DNA from 3 places in the Klebsiella sp. CSG-1 genome. Region 3 is predicted to be linked to each of the others. Evidence: predicted binding sites of a transcription regulator. Region 3 holds the regulator's gene; each other region holds the start of a gene.
What was found. Region 3 encodes LexA, which represses DNA repair genes until DNA is damaged. Its sites were predicted from a motif close to TNCTGTATGTACATACAGNA; they were not measured.
Positions count from the first base shown of each region.

Region 1: the regulator LexA is predicted to act here: its motif matches at 2,516-2,535, upstream of metR (HTH-type transcriptional regulator MetR).
Region 2: the regulator LexA is predicted to act here: its motif matches at 1,611-1,630, upstream of rmuC (DNA recombination protein RmuC).

Region 1 is NZ_JBWNLD010000018.1:20,586-24,870, forward strand. Features, by position in the region: gene metE (5-methyltetrahydropteroyltriglutamate--homocysteine S-methyltransferase) at 72-2,333, opposite strand; gene metR (HTH-type transcriptional regulator MetR) at 2,567-3,520, shown strand; gene AC007G_RS26250 (carboxylate/amino acid/amine transporter) at 3,408-4,285, opposite strand, start outside.
Region 2 is NZ_JBWNLD010000018.1:15,217-19,501, reverse strand. Features, by position in the region: gene AC007G_RS26230 (dienelactone hydrolase family protein) at 1-506, opposite strand, end outside; gene udp (uridine phosphorylase) at 773-1,534, shown strand; gene rmuC (DNA recombination protein RmuC) at 1,674-3,122, shown strand; gene ubiE (bifunctional demethylmenaquinone methyltransferase/2-methoxy-6-polyprenyl-1,4-benzoquinol methylase UbiE) at 3,189-3,944, shown strand; gene ubiJ (ubiquinone biosynthesis protein UbiJ) at 3,958-4,285, shown strand, end outside.
Region 3 is NZ_JBWNLD010000007.1:39,903-44,187, reverse strand. Features, by position in the region: gene dinF (MATE family efflux transporter DinF) at 50-1,366, opposite strand; gene lexA (transcriptional repressor LexA) at 1,435-2,043, opposite strand; gene AC007G_RS17510 (diacylglycerol kinase) at 2,263-2,631, opposite strand; gene plsB (glycerol-3-phosphate 1-O-acyltransferase PlsB) at 2,761-4,285, shown strand, end outside.

The DNA of each region.
Region 1 (4,285 bases), on a different contig from region 3:
TGGGCCAGCACGGAAGAAAAAAGAAAAAAGAGGAGGAGGTCTGGGCCTCCTCCGGGACGGGGGTAACGGAATTAGGCCTGGCGCAGATTCTGCGCGGCTTTCACCATGTTGGCCAGCGCAGCGCGGGTTTCCGGCCAGCCGCGGGTTTTCAGGCCACAGTCCGGGTTGACCCACAGACGCTCTGCCGGGATACGCTGCGCCGCTTTCGCCAGCAGCGCTTCAATCCATTCCACGCTCGGCACGTTCGGCGAGTGGATGTCATATACGCCCGGTCCGATTTCGTTCGGGTATTCGAACTCTTCAAACGACTCCAGCAGCTCCATGTCAGAACGCGAGGTTTCAATGGTGATCACGTCCGCATCCAGTGCGGCAATGGAATCCATGATGTCGTTGAACTCGCAGTAACACATATGGGTGTGGATCTGGGTATCATCCCGCGCCACCGCGGCATTGATTCGGAAGGCTTCTACGCCCCACTGCAGGTAAGCATCCCAGTCGCTACGCTTAAGCGGCAGGCCTTCACGCAGCGCCGGCTCATCAATCTGGATAATGCCGATACCGGCCGCCTCCAGATCCGCCACTTCGTCACGCAGCGCCAGCGCAATCTGCTTAGCGATGGTTTCACGGCTGACATCTTCACGCGGGAAGGACCAGCACAGAATGGTCACCGGTCCGGTGAGCATACCTTTCACCGGTTTGTCGGTCAGCGACTGAGCGAATTTCGCCCACTCAACGGTGATCGCCTCCGGACGGCTGACGTCACCGATCACCACCGGCGGTTTCACGCAGCGGGAGCCGTAGCTCTGGACCCAGCCGTTCTGCGTGAAGATGAAGCCATCGAGGTGCTCGCCGAAGTACTCCACCATGTCGTTACGCTCGGCTTCGCCGTGAACCAGAACATCTAATCCTAAACGTTCCTGCTCAACAATCGCCTGCTTGATGTGCTCCGCAATACCGGTGCGATAGTGGTTCGCATCGAGATTGCCTTTTTTGAAGTCCAGACGCAGGCCACGGATCTCGGTAGTCTGTGGGAAAGAGCCGATGGTCGTGGTCGGCCACGCCGGTAGATTGAAGCGCGTACGCTGTGCCCTGGCACGCTCAGCGTATGGGCTGTTGCGCTGGCTGTCCTGAGCGGTAATGGCCGCCAGACGTTTTTCCACCGCCGCATTATGTACGCGGGACGAGTGACGGCGAGCCTGAATCGGTGCGCTCCATTCAGCCAGTTTTGCGGTCTCGCCGCTGTTCAGCGCATCGCGCAGCAGCGCCAGCTCTTCACATTTTTGCAGGGCGAAGGCGAACCAGCTTTTCACTTCCGCGTCGAGACGGGTTTCCACGCTCAGATCGATCGGGCTGTGCAGCAGGGAGCAGGAAGAAGCGATCCACAGCGCACGCTGGCCGACGAGGTCTTTAATTTGCGCATATTTCTCGGTCAGATCGGCGCGCCAGACGTTGCGCCCGTTGATCAGGCCCGCAGAGAGCAGCCAGTCGGACGGCAGACGCTGATGCAGAGCAGCCACATCATCTTTACCGTGCACCAGGTCAACGTGCAGGCCCTGCACCGGCAGCGCGGTGATGGTGTCGAGGTTCGCGGCGATGCCTTCAAAGTAGGTGGTCAGCAGCAGCTTAAGCTGGCCCGCGAGCGCATCATATGCCGGTTTGAATGCATCCAGCCACGCCTGCGGCAGCTCCAGTACCAGCGCCGGCTCGTCAATCTGCACCCACTCGATGCCGCGTTTTGCCAGCTCTGCCAGCACCTGCTGGTAAACCGGCAGGATATCGTTCAGCAGGCTCAAACGGTCAAACTGTTGGCCTTTGACTTTGCCCAACCACAGATAAGTGACCGGCCCCAGCAGGACCGGTTTAACCTTATGGCCGAGCGCCAGCGCTTCATCCACTTCATCCAGCAGCTGGGTCCAGGTCAGTTTGAACTGCTGCCCTTTTACAAACTCCGGCACCATGTAGTGGTAGTTGGTGTTAAACCATTTGGTCATTTCTGCCGCTGCCGCCGGTTCGCCGGACGGCGCACGGCCGCGACCAATGCGGAACAAGGTATCGATATCAACCGAGCCATCTTTGTTCTGATGACGAGCCGGCACGTTACCCAGTAGCAGGCTGGTGGTCAGAACATGGTCGTACCAGGCGAAATCACCCACCGGCAGCAGGTCAACGCCCGCCTGCTTCTGCTGCTCCCAGTGGCGGGCACGCAGCTCGCGGCCCACCGTCAGCAGTTCTTCGCGGGTCGAGTGACCCGCCCAGTAGCTCTCTTGCGCTTTTTTCAGCTCGCGACGTAGGCCAACGCGAGGGAAACCGAGGGTGTGATTAATAATTGTCATTTTTAAGACCTCATAATTTTTTAATCCGAAGGATTTCGGATTCAGGGAAGGCGGCAAGCTTGATCATCCCCGGGTGCTTACTCATGTAAGTGACCGGGATGAGCAAGCGCAGCCAACGCGCCATAAATTCGAAAGACACAGGATTTAGCCATCCAGATGTTTACACATCCATAATTGACAGGTACTGTATATTCCTCAAGCGCAAATTATTCATGCCGAAGTGAAGGACTTTCATGATCGAAATTAAACACCTGAAAACGCTACAGGCGTTGCGGAACAGCGGGTCGCTGGCAGGCGCTGCGGCGGCTCTGCATCAAACCCAGTCCGCTCTGTCTCACCAGTTCAGCGATCTGGAACAACGCCTTGGCTTCCGTCTGTTTGTGCGTAAAAGTCAGCCTCTGCGTTTCACCCCGCAGGGGGAGATCCTGCTCCAGCTGGCAAACCAGGTGCTGCCGCAAATCAGCCGCGCGCTGCAGGACTGCCACGAGCCGCAGCAAACCCGTCTGCGCATCGCTATCGAGTGTCATAGCTGTATACAGTGGTTGACCCCGGCACTGGAGAGTTTCCGCGCCCGCTGGCCGCACGTCGAAGTGGATTTTCAGTCCGGCGTGACCTTTGACCCGCAGCCAGCCCTGCAGCAAAGCGAGCTGGACCTGGTCATGACCTCCGATATCCTGCCGCGTAGCGGCCTGCACTATTCGCCGATGTTCGATTTTGAAGTTCGTCTGGTGCTGGCGCCGGAGCATCCGCTGGCGGCGAAAACGCGCATCGCGCCAGAAGACCTGGCCTCGGAACTGCTGTTGATTTATCCGGTTCAGCGCGGTCGCCTGGATATCTGGCGCCACTTCCTGCAGCCGGCCGGTATCAGCCCGCAGCTCAAAAGCGTCGACAATACCCTGCTGTTAATCCAGATGGTCGCCGCACGGATGGGCATCGCCGCCCTGCCGCACTGGGTGGTGGAAAGTTTTGAACGCCAGGGTCTGGTGGTCACCAAAACCCTGGGCGAAGGACTGTGGAGCCGGCTGTACGCCGCGGTACGCGACGGCGAGCAGCGCCAGCCGGTCACCGAGGCGTTTATTCGCTCAGCGCGGAACCACGCTTGCGATCATTTGCCGTTTGTCCGGAGTGCGGAGCGACCCAACGGCGATGGACCCACAGTGAGGCCAGGATCACCAGAGCTCCTGTAATAAAGCTCGGCCAGTGGGGCTGTTCCTGCCAGATGGCAAGGTTAACCAGCAGCCCGGCGGGGACATGCACGTTATTCATAATGCCCAGCGTGCCGGCATCCACCTGCGTGGCCCCGTAGTTCCACATAAAGTAACCCAGCCCCGACGCCGCCACGCCCAGCCAGACCAGAACGCCCCACTGTAGGGTTGTGGTTGGCAGCCGCTGCGGATTACCCAGCATAAACCAGGCCGCCACTGCCACCAGGAAGGCCCCCATATAGAACCACGCAAACGCGTTGTGCTGCGGCATCGGGCGCAGCTCCATCAGGCGCTTATAGCCCACCATACCGATAGCAAAACTGAGGTTCGACAGCTGAACCAGCAGCAGTCCCGTCCAGAAATGATCGCTCACTTTGTCATAGCGAATAATGGCTGCGCCCAGCACCGCCAGCCCCGCGCTCAGCAGATATCCCCAGCGGAGCTTGCGTCCGCTGAGCAGATCGTAAATCAGCGTGATATACAGCGGCGTAAAGACGGTAAACAGCAGGAATTCAGAAACCGTCAGGTACACATAGGCGCGGAATGCCAGCAGGTACATGATGCCAAGCTGCATCGCCCCGACCAGCATGTAGAGCACGATAGTACGCGGCGATTGCCCGCGGGTACGCAGAAACGGCAGAAAGACCAGCGCCGCCAGCCCCACGCGCATTAGCACGGAAAAGTAGCTATCGACGCTACCCGCCAGGTATTCGCCTATCAGGCTAAAGGAAAAAGCCCACAGGATAG
Region 2 (4,285 bases), on a different contig from region 3:
CAGGCGACGGCGGCTTTCAACTGCGGGTTGTGGGCGGCATAAAGCCAGGTAATGCGTCCCCCCCAGCAGAAGCCGGTGATCAGCAGACGATGAGCATCGCCTCCGTGACGTGCGGCCCAGCTGGCGACATGGTCGAGGTCCGCCAGCACCTGTGCATCCGGCACTTTGCTGACCAGCTCCTGGAACAGGGTGGGGATATCGGTATAGTCATTCGGATCGCCCTGACGGAAGTAGAGCTCTGGTGCGATAGCCAGATACCCCTCCTGCGCCAGACGGCGGCAAATGTCGCGGATATGTTCATGGACGCCGAAAATTTCCTGAACAACGATAACGACCGGGAGCAGGCCATCGGCGTTCTTCGGACGAGCATGATAGGCCGGCATGTTCTCTCCTTGAGTGGGGATCGACGTTTCGCCTGTGGTGATGCTCTCCTCCGAGGTATGAACGGCGGTAGAAGCGTGCGGCGTGGCTGCAGGCGCAAAGCCAGGTTGCTTGGTTGTGGTCATGGTATTCTCCGTACCCTTATTTATTAGCGCATCGATAACTATAGACGCTATCGACCGGACGTTAACAAAGCACAGTGCCTGAAACAGGCTATCTTTTGTTCAGGCACGATGAATATAACTTGTTAATGTGATGTTTATCACTTTTTGATGGAAAATCATTGCAATGTTTTTTGTTCATGGTGATTTTTGTCACAAAATTTAGCGGGTAGCTTCTGTAAAGTACCGTTTTGCTTCTGCTGATAATTCGACCCACAGAGGAGTTTTTTATGTCTAAGTCTGATGTTTTTCATCTCGGCCTCACCAAAAACGATTTACAAGGGGCTACGCTGGCTATCGTCCCTGGCGATCCGGAGCGTGTGGAAAAGATCGCCGCGCTGATGGATAAGCCGGTCAAGCTGGCATCTCACCGCGAATTTACCTCCTGGCGTGCCGAACTGGATGGCAAGTCGGTCATTGTCTGCTCTACCGGTATCGGTGGCCCGTCAACGTCGATTGCCGTTGAAGAACTGGCGCAGCTGGGGATTCGTACCTTCCTGCGTATCGGCACCACCGGGGCTATCCAGCCACACATTAACGTCGGCGACGTGCTGGTCACCACCGCATCGGTACGTCTCGATGGCGCGAGTCTGCACTTTGCGCCGATGGAATACCCGGCCGTGGCTGACTTTGCCTGTACCACTGCGCTGGTTGAAGCGGCAAAATCGATCGGTGCGACCACCCATATCGGCGTTACCGCATCATCTGACACCTTCTACCCGGGCCAGGAGCGCTACGACACCTTCTCCGGTCGCGTGGTCAGCCGTTTTAAAGGCTCTATGGAAGAGTGGCAGTCCATGGGGGTCATGAACTACGAGATGGAATCTGCGACCCTGCTGACCATGTGTGCCAGCCAGGGGCTGCGTGCCGGGATGGTCGCCGGGGTTATCGTCAACCGTACCCAGCAGGAAATTCCGAACGCGGAAACCATGAAGCAAACCGAAAGCCACGCGGTAAAAATCGTGGTGGAAGCGGCTCGCCGTCTGCTGTAATTCCTCGCCTCTCACCCCAGGGCCGGATCTTCCGGCCTTTCTTTTTTGCGCTGCGCCTCGCAGGAAATCTCTTTTAAACTGGACGTTTGTACAGCACAATTCTATTTTTGTGCCGTAAGTTGTTGCCGCAGGGGGCGTTGTGGATATCTCGATTGTGATAAGTGCCATCGTGGCGCTGGCCGTAGGGCTGGTCGCAGGGTGGCTGGCGACCAAAGCCAAAGCTGACCAAATTCGCGCCGACCTTATCGAGGATCGCCGTGAACTGGATATCGAGCTCAGCGCTGCGCGCCAGCAGCTGGTGCAAGAGGCCCACTGGCGCGATGAATGCGAGTTGCTGAATAACGAACTGCGTAGCCTGCGTGACATCAATAGCTCACTGGAGGCCGATCTCCGCGAAGTCACCACCCGCCTTGAATCTACCCGGATACACGCCGAGGATAAAATCCGCCAGATGGTGAACAGCGAACAGCGTCTGAGCGAGCAGTTTGAAAACCTGGCTAACCGCATTTTCGAACACAGCAACCGGCGCGTCGATGAGCAGAACCGGCAGAGTTTACATGGCCTGCTAACGCCGCTGCGTGAACAGCTGGACGGTTTCCGCCGCCAGGTGCAGGACAGTTTTGGCCAGGAGGCGCGCGAGCGGCATACGTTGGCCCATGAGATCCGCAATCTGCAGCAGCTGAACGCGCAGATGGCGCAGGAGGCGCTGAACCTGACCCGGGCGTTGAAAGGGGATAACAAAACGCAGGGTAACTGGGGAGAGGTGGTGTTAACCCGCGTGCTGGAAGCTTCCGGGCTACGCGAAGGGTATGAATACCAGACCCAGGTCAGCATCGAAACAGAAGGGCGTTCGCGCATGCAGCCCGATGTGATCGTCCGCCTGCCGCAGGGGAAAGACGTGGTCATTGATGCCAAAATGACGCTGGTGGCCTACGAGCGCTATTTTAATGCCGAAGATGACTACACCCGCGAGGCGGCGCTGCAAGAGCATATCGCCTCGGTGCGAAACCATATTCGCCTGCTCGGGCGTAAAGATTATCAACAGCTGCCGGGCCTGCGCTCGCTCGACTATGTGCTGATGTTTATTCCCGTGGAGCCGGCTTTCCTGCTGGCTATCGACCGTCAGCCTGAACTTATCAGCGAAGCGCTGAAGAACAATATTATGCTGGTCAGTCCGACGACGCTGCTGGTAGCGCTGCGGACGATTGCCAATCTCTGGCGTTATGAACATCAAAGCCGCAATGCGCAGAAAATAGCTGAACGCGCAGGTCGTCTGTACGACAAAATGCGCCTGTTCGTTGATGATATGTCCGCCATCGGGCAGAGCCTGGATAAAGCCCAGGATAACTATCGCCAGGCGATGAAAAAGCTCGCTTCCGGGCGCGGGAATCTGCTGGTGCAGGCAGAGGCGTTCCGCGGTCTTGGCGTTGAAGTGAAGCGCGGGATTAATCCTGATTTAGTCGATCAGGCAACGGCTCAGGATGACGAATATCGTTCTGAAGAAGACGAAAACGCGCTGGAAGATAACGAATTTATCGCCGATCGGGCCGATGAGGCGATGTCCGGTGAACCCTCTACGCCGCGTTGAACCGTATGGGAAATGCGCTGAATCTGTTACACTCGGCGAACATTTTCTTGATAAGCAGGCATTGAGATGGTTGAGGATTCACAAGAAACGACGCACTTTGGTTTTCAGACCGTAGCCAAAGAGCAGAAGGCGGACATGGTGGCACATGTATTCCATTCTGTGGCCGCAAAATATGATGTTATGAATGATCTGATGTCGTTCGGTATTCATCGTTTGTGGAAGCGTTTCACCATCGACTGCAGCGGCGTACGCCGCGGACAGACCGTTCTGGACCTGGCCGGTGGCACCGGCGACCTGACGGCGAAGTTCTCTCGCCTGGTGGGTGAAACGGGGCGCGTCATGCTGGCGGATATCAACGACTCCATGCTGAAAATGGGCCGCGAAAAGCTGCGCAACATCGGTATCGTCGGCAACGTTGAATACGTTCAGGCTAACGCGGAAGCCCTGCCGTTTGCCGACAATACGTTTGACTGCATCACCATTTCCTTCGGTCTGCGTAACGTCACCGATAAAGAAAAAGCGCTGCGTTCAATGTATCGCGTCCTGAAGCCGGGCGGTCGTCTGCTGGTACTCGAGTTTTCGAAACCGATTATTGAACCGCTCAGCAAAGCCTATGATGCCTACTCCTTCCACGTGCTGCCGCGCGTAGGGGAGCTGGTTGCCAAAGACGGTGAAAGCTATCGCTACCTGGCGGAATCTATTCGTATGCACCCGAATCAGGACACCCTGAAAGCCATGATGCAGGACGCCGGTTTCGAAAACGTCGACTACTACAACCTGACGGCTGGTATCGTTGCGTTGCACCGCGGTTATAAGTTCTGACAGGAGGGATCGCATGCCTTTCAAACCACTGGTTACCGCTGGCATTGAAACCGCCCTCAATACCTTTCTCTGGCGCGACAAAGCGTTAAAACCTGCTCGCCAGCGTCTGCTGGGGAAGGTGCTGCGCGTTGAGCTGAAGGAGCTGTCGACGCCAGTTGTGCTGGTCTTCAGCGAGCGTCAGGTGGATGTACTGGGGGCCTGGGAAGGCGATGCCGACTGTACCGTCATTACCCGCCTCAGCGTGCTGCCACAGCTGCGCAACCGTCAACAGCTCACGGCGCTTATTCGCAGCGGTGACCTGGAAGTGCAGGGCGATCTGCAGGTGGTGCAGAACACGGTAG
Region 3 (4,285 bases):
AGTTGAATTTATTATTCGGAATCTTTAACCAATTACATATCAAAAATCACTACGAAAACCAGGTTCCACGCCGCCAGTGTCGCCGCCAGATGACCGCCAGCGACAGACCGCGCAGCGCGAGGAAAACCGCCAGCGCCAGCCATAGCGCGTGGTTGCCGAGGACCGGTAGCGTCAGCAGCGTCAGGGCAAACCCCGCCGCCGCCACCGCCATGCTGTTGCGCATCTCAGCCCCGCGCGTCGCGCCGATGAACATGCCATCCAGCAAATAACACCACACGCCAATCACCGGCAGCACGATCTGCCAGATCAGGTAGCGATCGGCAAGCAGCTGAAGCGAGGGCAGCGAGGTCAACAGGGCGACAATCTGCTGTCCCGCCACGGCATAGGTCGCCGCAAAGGCCAGCGCCACCATTCCCGACTGACGGCAGGCCGCTCGCCAGACCTCAAGCAGCTGGCTACCGTCACGCGCGCCGTAAGCCTGCCCGGAGTGCGCTTCCACGGCATAAGCAAAACCATCCAGGGCATAGGCGGTAAAGGTCAACATGGTCATCAGGAGCGCGTTGACGGCAACGATCTCGCCGCCAAGACGAGCGCCGAAAACGGTCACCGCACCAAAGCAGAGCTGAAGCAGCAGAGAGCGCAGCATGATATCGCGATTGAGCGCCAGCAAGCGGCGCATATCTCCGCGCCACGCGCGCTTGAGCAGGGCAAATGACACACCGCGTAGCGCCAGCACGCGTCTTGCCATCAGCAGCCCGATGATAAAGGTGACATATTCGGCGGTGACCGTCGCCAGCGCGGCACCCTGCACGTTCAGATGCAGGCCCATCACCAGCCACAGATCGAGCACGATATTCAGCAGGTTGCCGACAATCAGCAAAATCACCGGCGCCCGGGCATACTGCACGCCCAACAGCCAACCGAGCAGCACCAGGTTTGCCAGCGATGCCGGCGCGCTCAGCCAGCGGATATCGAGAAAGCGCCGCGCCTGCTCCAGCACCGCTTCATTGCCGCCAACAATATGCAACGCCAGATCGATAAGCGGGGTTCGGAAAAGCACAATCAGCAGGCCGGCACCTGTTGCCAGCCCCAGCGGCTGCACCAGCGCCCGCGCCAGGCGGAGAGGATCTTTTGCGCCAAAGGCCTGTGCCGTCAGTCCGGTGGTACTCATCCGCAGGAAAAGCAGCAGCATAAAGAGAAAACTGGTGGCCGTCGCGCCGACCGCGACACCGCCGAGGTAAACCGGGCTGTCGAGATGACCAATCACGGCGGTATCCACCAGTCCCAGCAGCGGAACGGTGATGTTGGAGAAAATCATGGGTAGCGCCAGGCGCCACAGGGCCTTATCAGCGGCGTTAAAGAACATGAGAAAGAGCCTGACCGGGAGGAGACAGCGCAGCATCATGCATCAGACGATGCTGCGTGGGGAAGGTGTTACAGCCACTCACCGTTGCGAATCACGCCAACGGCCAGCCCTTCAATAGTGAAATTTTGCTCGCGTAGATTCACCACGATAGGGGAAAATTCGCTGTTTTCTGGCAGGAGTTCGACGATGTTGCCCTGCTTTTTAAGACGCTTAACGGTGACCTCTTCGTCAATACGCGCCACGACAACCTGGCCGTTGCGTACATCCTGAGTTTTATGGACCGCCAGCAGATCGCCATCGAGAATACCGATATCTTTCATTGACATACCGCTAACCCGCAGCAAAAAGTCGGCATTCGGCTTGAACATCGCCGGATCGACCTGGAAGTGGCCTTCGATATGCTGCTGAGCCAGCAGCGGCTCACCGGCCGCCACGCGGCCAATCAACGGTAGACCTGGTTCTTCTTCCGTCAGCAGGCGAATCCCCCGGGAGGCGCCGGAGATAATCTCGATCGCGCCCTTACGCGCCAGCGCTTTCAGGTGTTCTTCCGCCGCGTTTGGGGAACGGAACCCCAAGCGCTGAGCAATTTCCGCACGCGTCGGCGGCATGCCCGTCTGGCTGATGTGATCCCGAATGAGATCAAACACCTCTTGCTGCCTGGTCGTTAACGCTTTCATCCCGCCCCCTGGGTGTATATACAGTTATGCTGTGAGTATATACAGCTAACGGTGATTTTGGAATCAAATTTCACACAAAAATCAGGAGATTCTTTCCATTTTGCGTCCCCGATAGCCCATGGCGCCAGGGGTGATTGTCGCCGGCCGGGCAAAAGCTCATCGGGTTCGCCCGATCGCCGGGAAGACATCGCAAAGCGGAATATCTCACCACGTGGCCGCTCAGTGATAGCGAGCCCACAGTAAGAGCGCCCAGGTGATCAGCGCGATCGCAATGGCCAGCAGCACCGCCGCAGACCCCATATCTTTCGCCCGACCGGACAGCTCATGATGTTCCGGGCCAATACGGTCCACCACCGCCTCAATCGCGCTATTAAGAATTTCGACTATCATCACTATCAGGACCGAGCCTATCAGCAGCACACGCGTGATGGCGTCGACGTCCAGCCAGCAGGCTATCGCTACAGCAACAATGGCGGCGATGCCTTCTTGACGAAATGCGGCCTCATTTATCCATGCCGCACGGAACCCTTTCCAGGAATAACCTGCCGCTTTAATGATTCGGGTTAACCCAGTGGTATTATTGGCCATCAAAAGAACCTTTTTATGTAAATGACGTCAATGAGTGTACGCGTTTGCCGCGTGGCAACGGAAATTTTGCGCGCTTTCTGTTATTCTTGCCGCGCATTTGCATGATTAACCAGAGGCTTCACATCGTTTATGTCCGGCTGGCAACGAATTTACTATAAATTACTGAATTTACCATTACGGGTGCTGGTAAAAAGCAAGTCTATTCCCGCAGAACCTGCTCAGGAATTAGGGCTGGATACCTCGCGTCCTATCATGTACGTCCTGCCTTATAATTCAAAGGCGGACCTGCTGACCCTGCGCGCTCAGTGCCTGGAGCACGATTTACCCGATCCGCTTGAACCGCTGGAAATCGACGGCGCGCTGCTGCCGCGCTACGTCTTTATCCACGGCGGCCCGCGCGTCTTTACCTACTACGCGCCGAAAGAAGAGTCGATTAAGCTGTTCCACGACTACCTGGATCTGCACCGCAACCATCCTGACCTGGACGTGCAAATGGTGCCGGTGTCGGTGATGTTTGGGCGTGCGCCTGGGCGCGAAAAAGGCGAAGTTAACCCGCCGCTGCGCATGCTGAATGGCATTCAGAAGTTCTTCGCCGTTCTGTGGCTGGGACGCGACAGCTTTGTCCGTTTCTCGCCGCCGGTTTCTCTGCGCAGAATGGCCACCGAACACGGCACCGATAAAATTATCGCCCAGAAGCTGGCCCGCGTCGCGCGTATGCACTTCGCCCGCCAGCGTCTGGCAGCCGTCGGCCCACGTCTGCCGGCGCGTCAGGACCTGTTCAATAAGCTGCTGGCATCCAAAGCCATCGCCCGCGCGGTAGAAGATGAAGCGCGCAGCAAGAAAATCTCCCATGAGAAGGCGCAGCAAAACGCCATCGCGCTGATGGAAGAGATCGCCGCGAACTTCTCTTATGAGATGATTCGCCTGACCGATCGCGTTCTCGGTTTTACCTGGAACCGTCTCTATCAGGGGATCAACGTCCACAACGCCGAGCGCGTACGTCAGTTGGCCCATGAAGGGCACGAGATTGTCTACGTACCGTGCCATCGTAGCCATATGGACTACCTGCTGCTCTCCTACGTGCTGTATCACCAGGGGCTGGTGCCGCCGCATATTGCCGCCGGTATCAACCTGAACTTCTGGCCAGCAGGCCCCATTTTCCGCCGCGGTGGCGCATTCTTTATTCGTCGTACCTTTAAGGGCAATAAGCTCTATTCAACGGTGTTCCGCGAATATCTCGGCGAGTTGTTCAGCCGGGGTTACTCCGTGGAGTACTTCGTTGAAGGGGGCCGCTCGCGTACCGGCCGTCTGCTGGATCCGAAAACCGGTACCCTGTCGATGACCATCCAGGCCATGCTGCGCGGCGGGACCCGACCGATCACGCTGGTGCCTATCTACATCGGTTACGAGCACGTGATGGAAGTGGGCACCTACGCCAAAGAGCTGCGCGGTGCGACGAAAGAAAAAGAGAGTCTGCCGCAGATGCTGCGCGGCCTGAGCAAGCTGCGTAACCTCGGTCAGGGCTATGTTAACTTTGGCGAACCTCTGCCGCTGATGACTTACCTGAACCAGCATGTTCCGGAATGGCGTGAGTCTATCGATCCGATCGAAGCGGTTCGCCCATCGTGGCTGACGCCGACGGTCAACAATATTG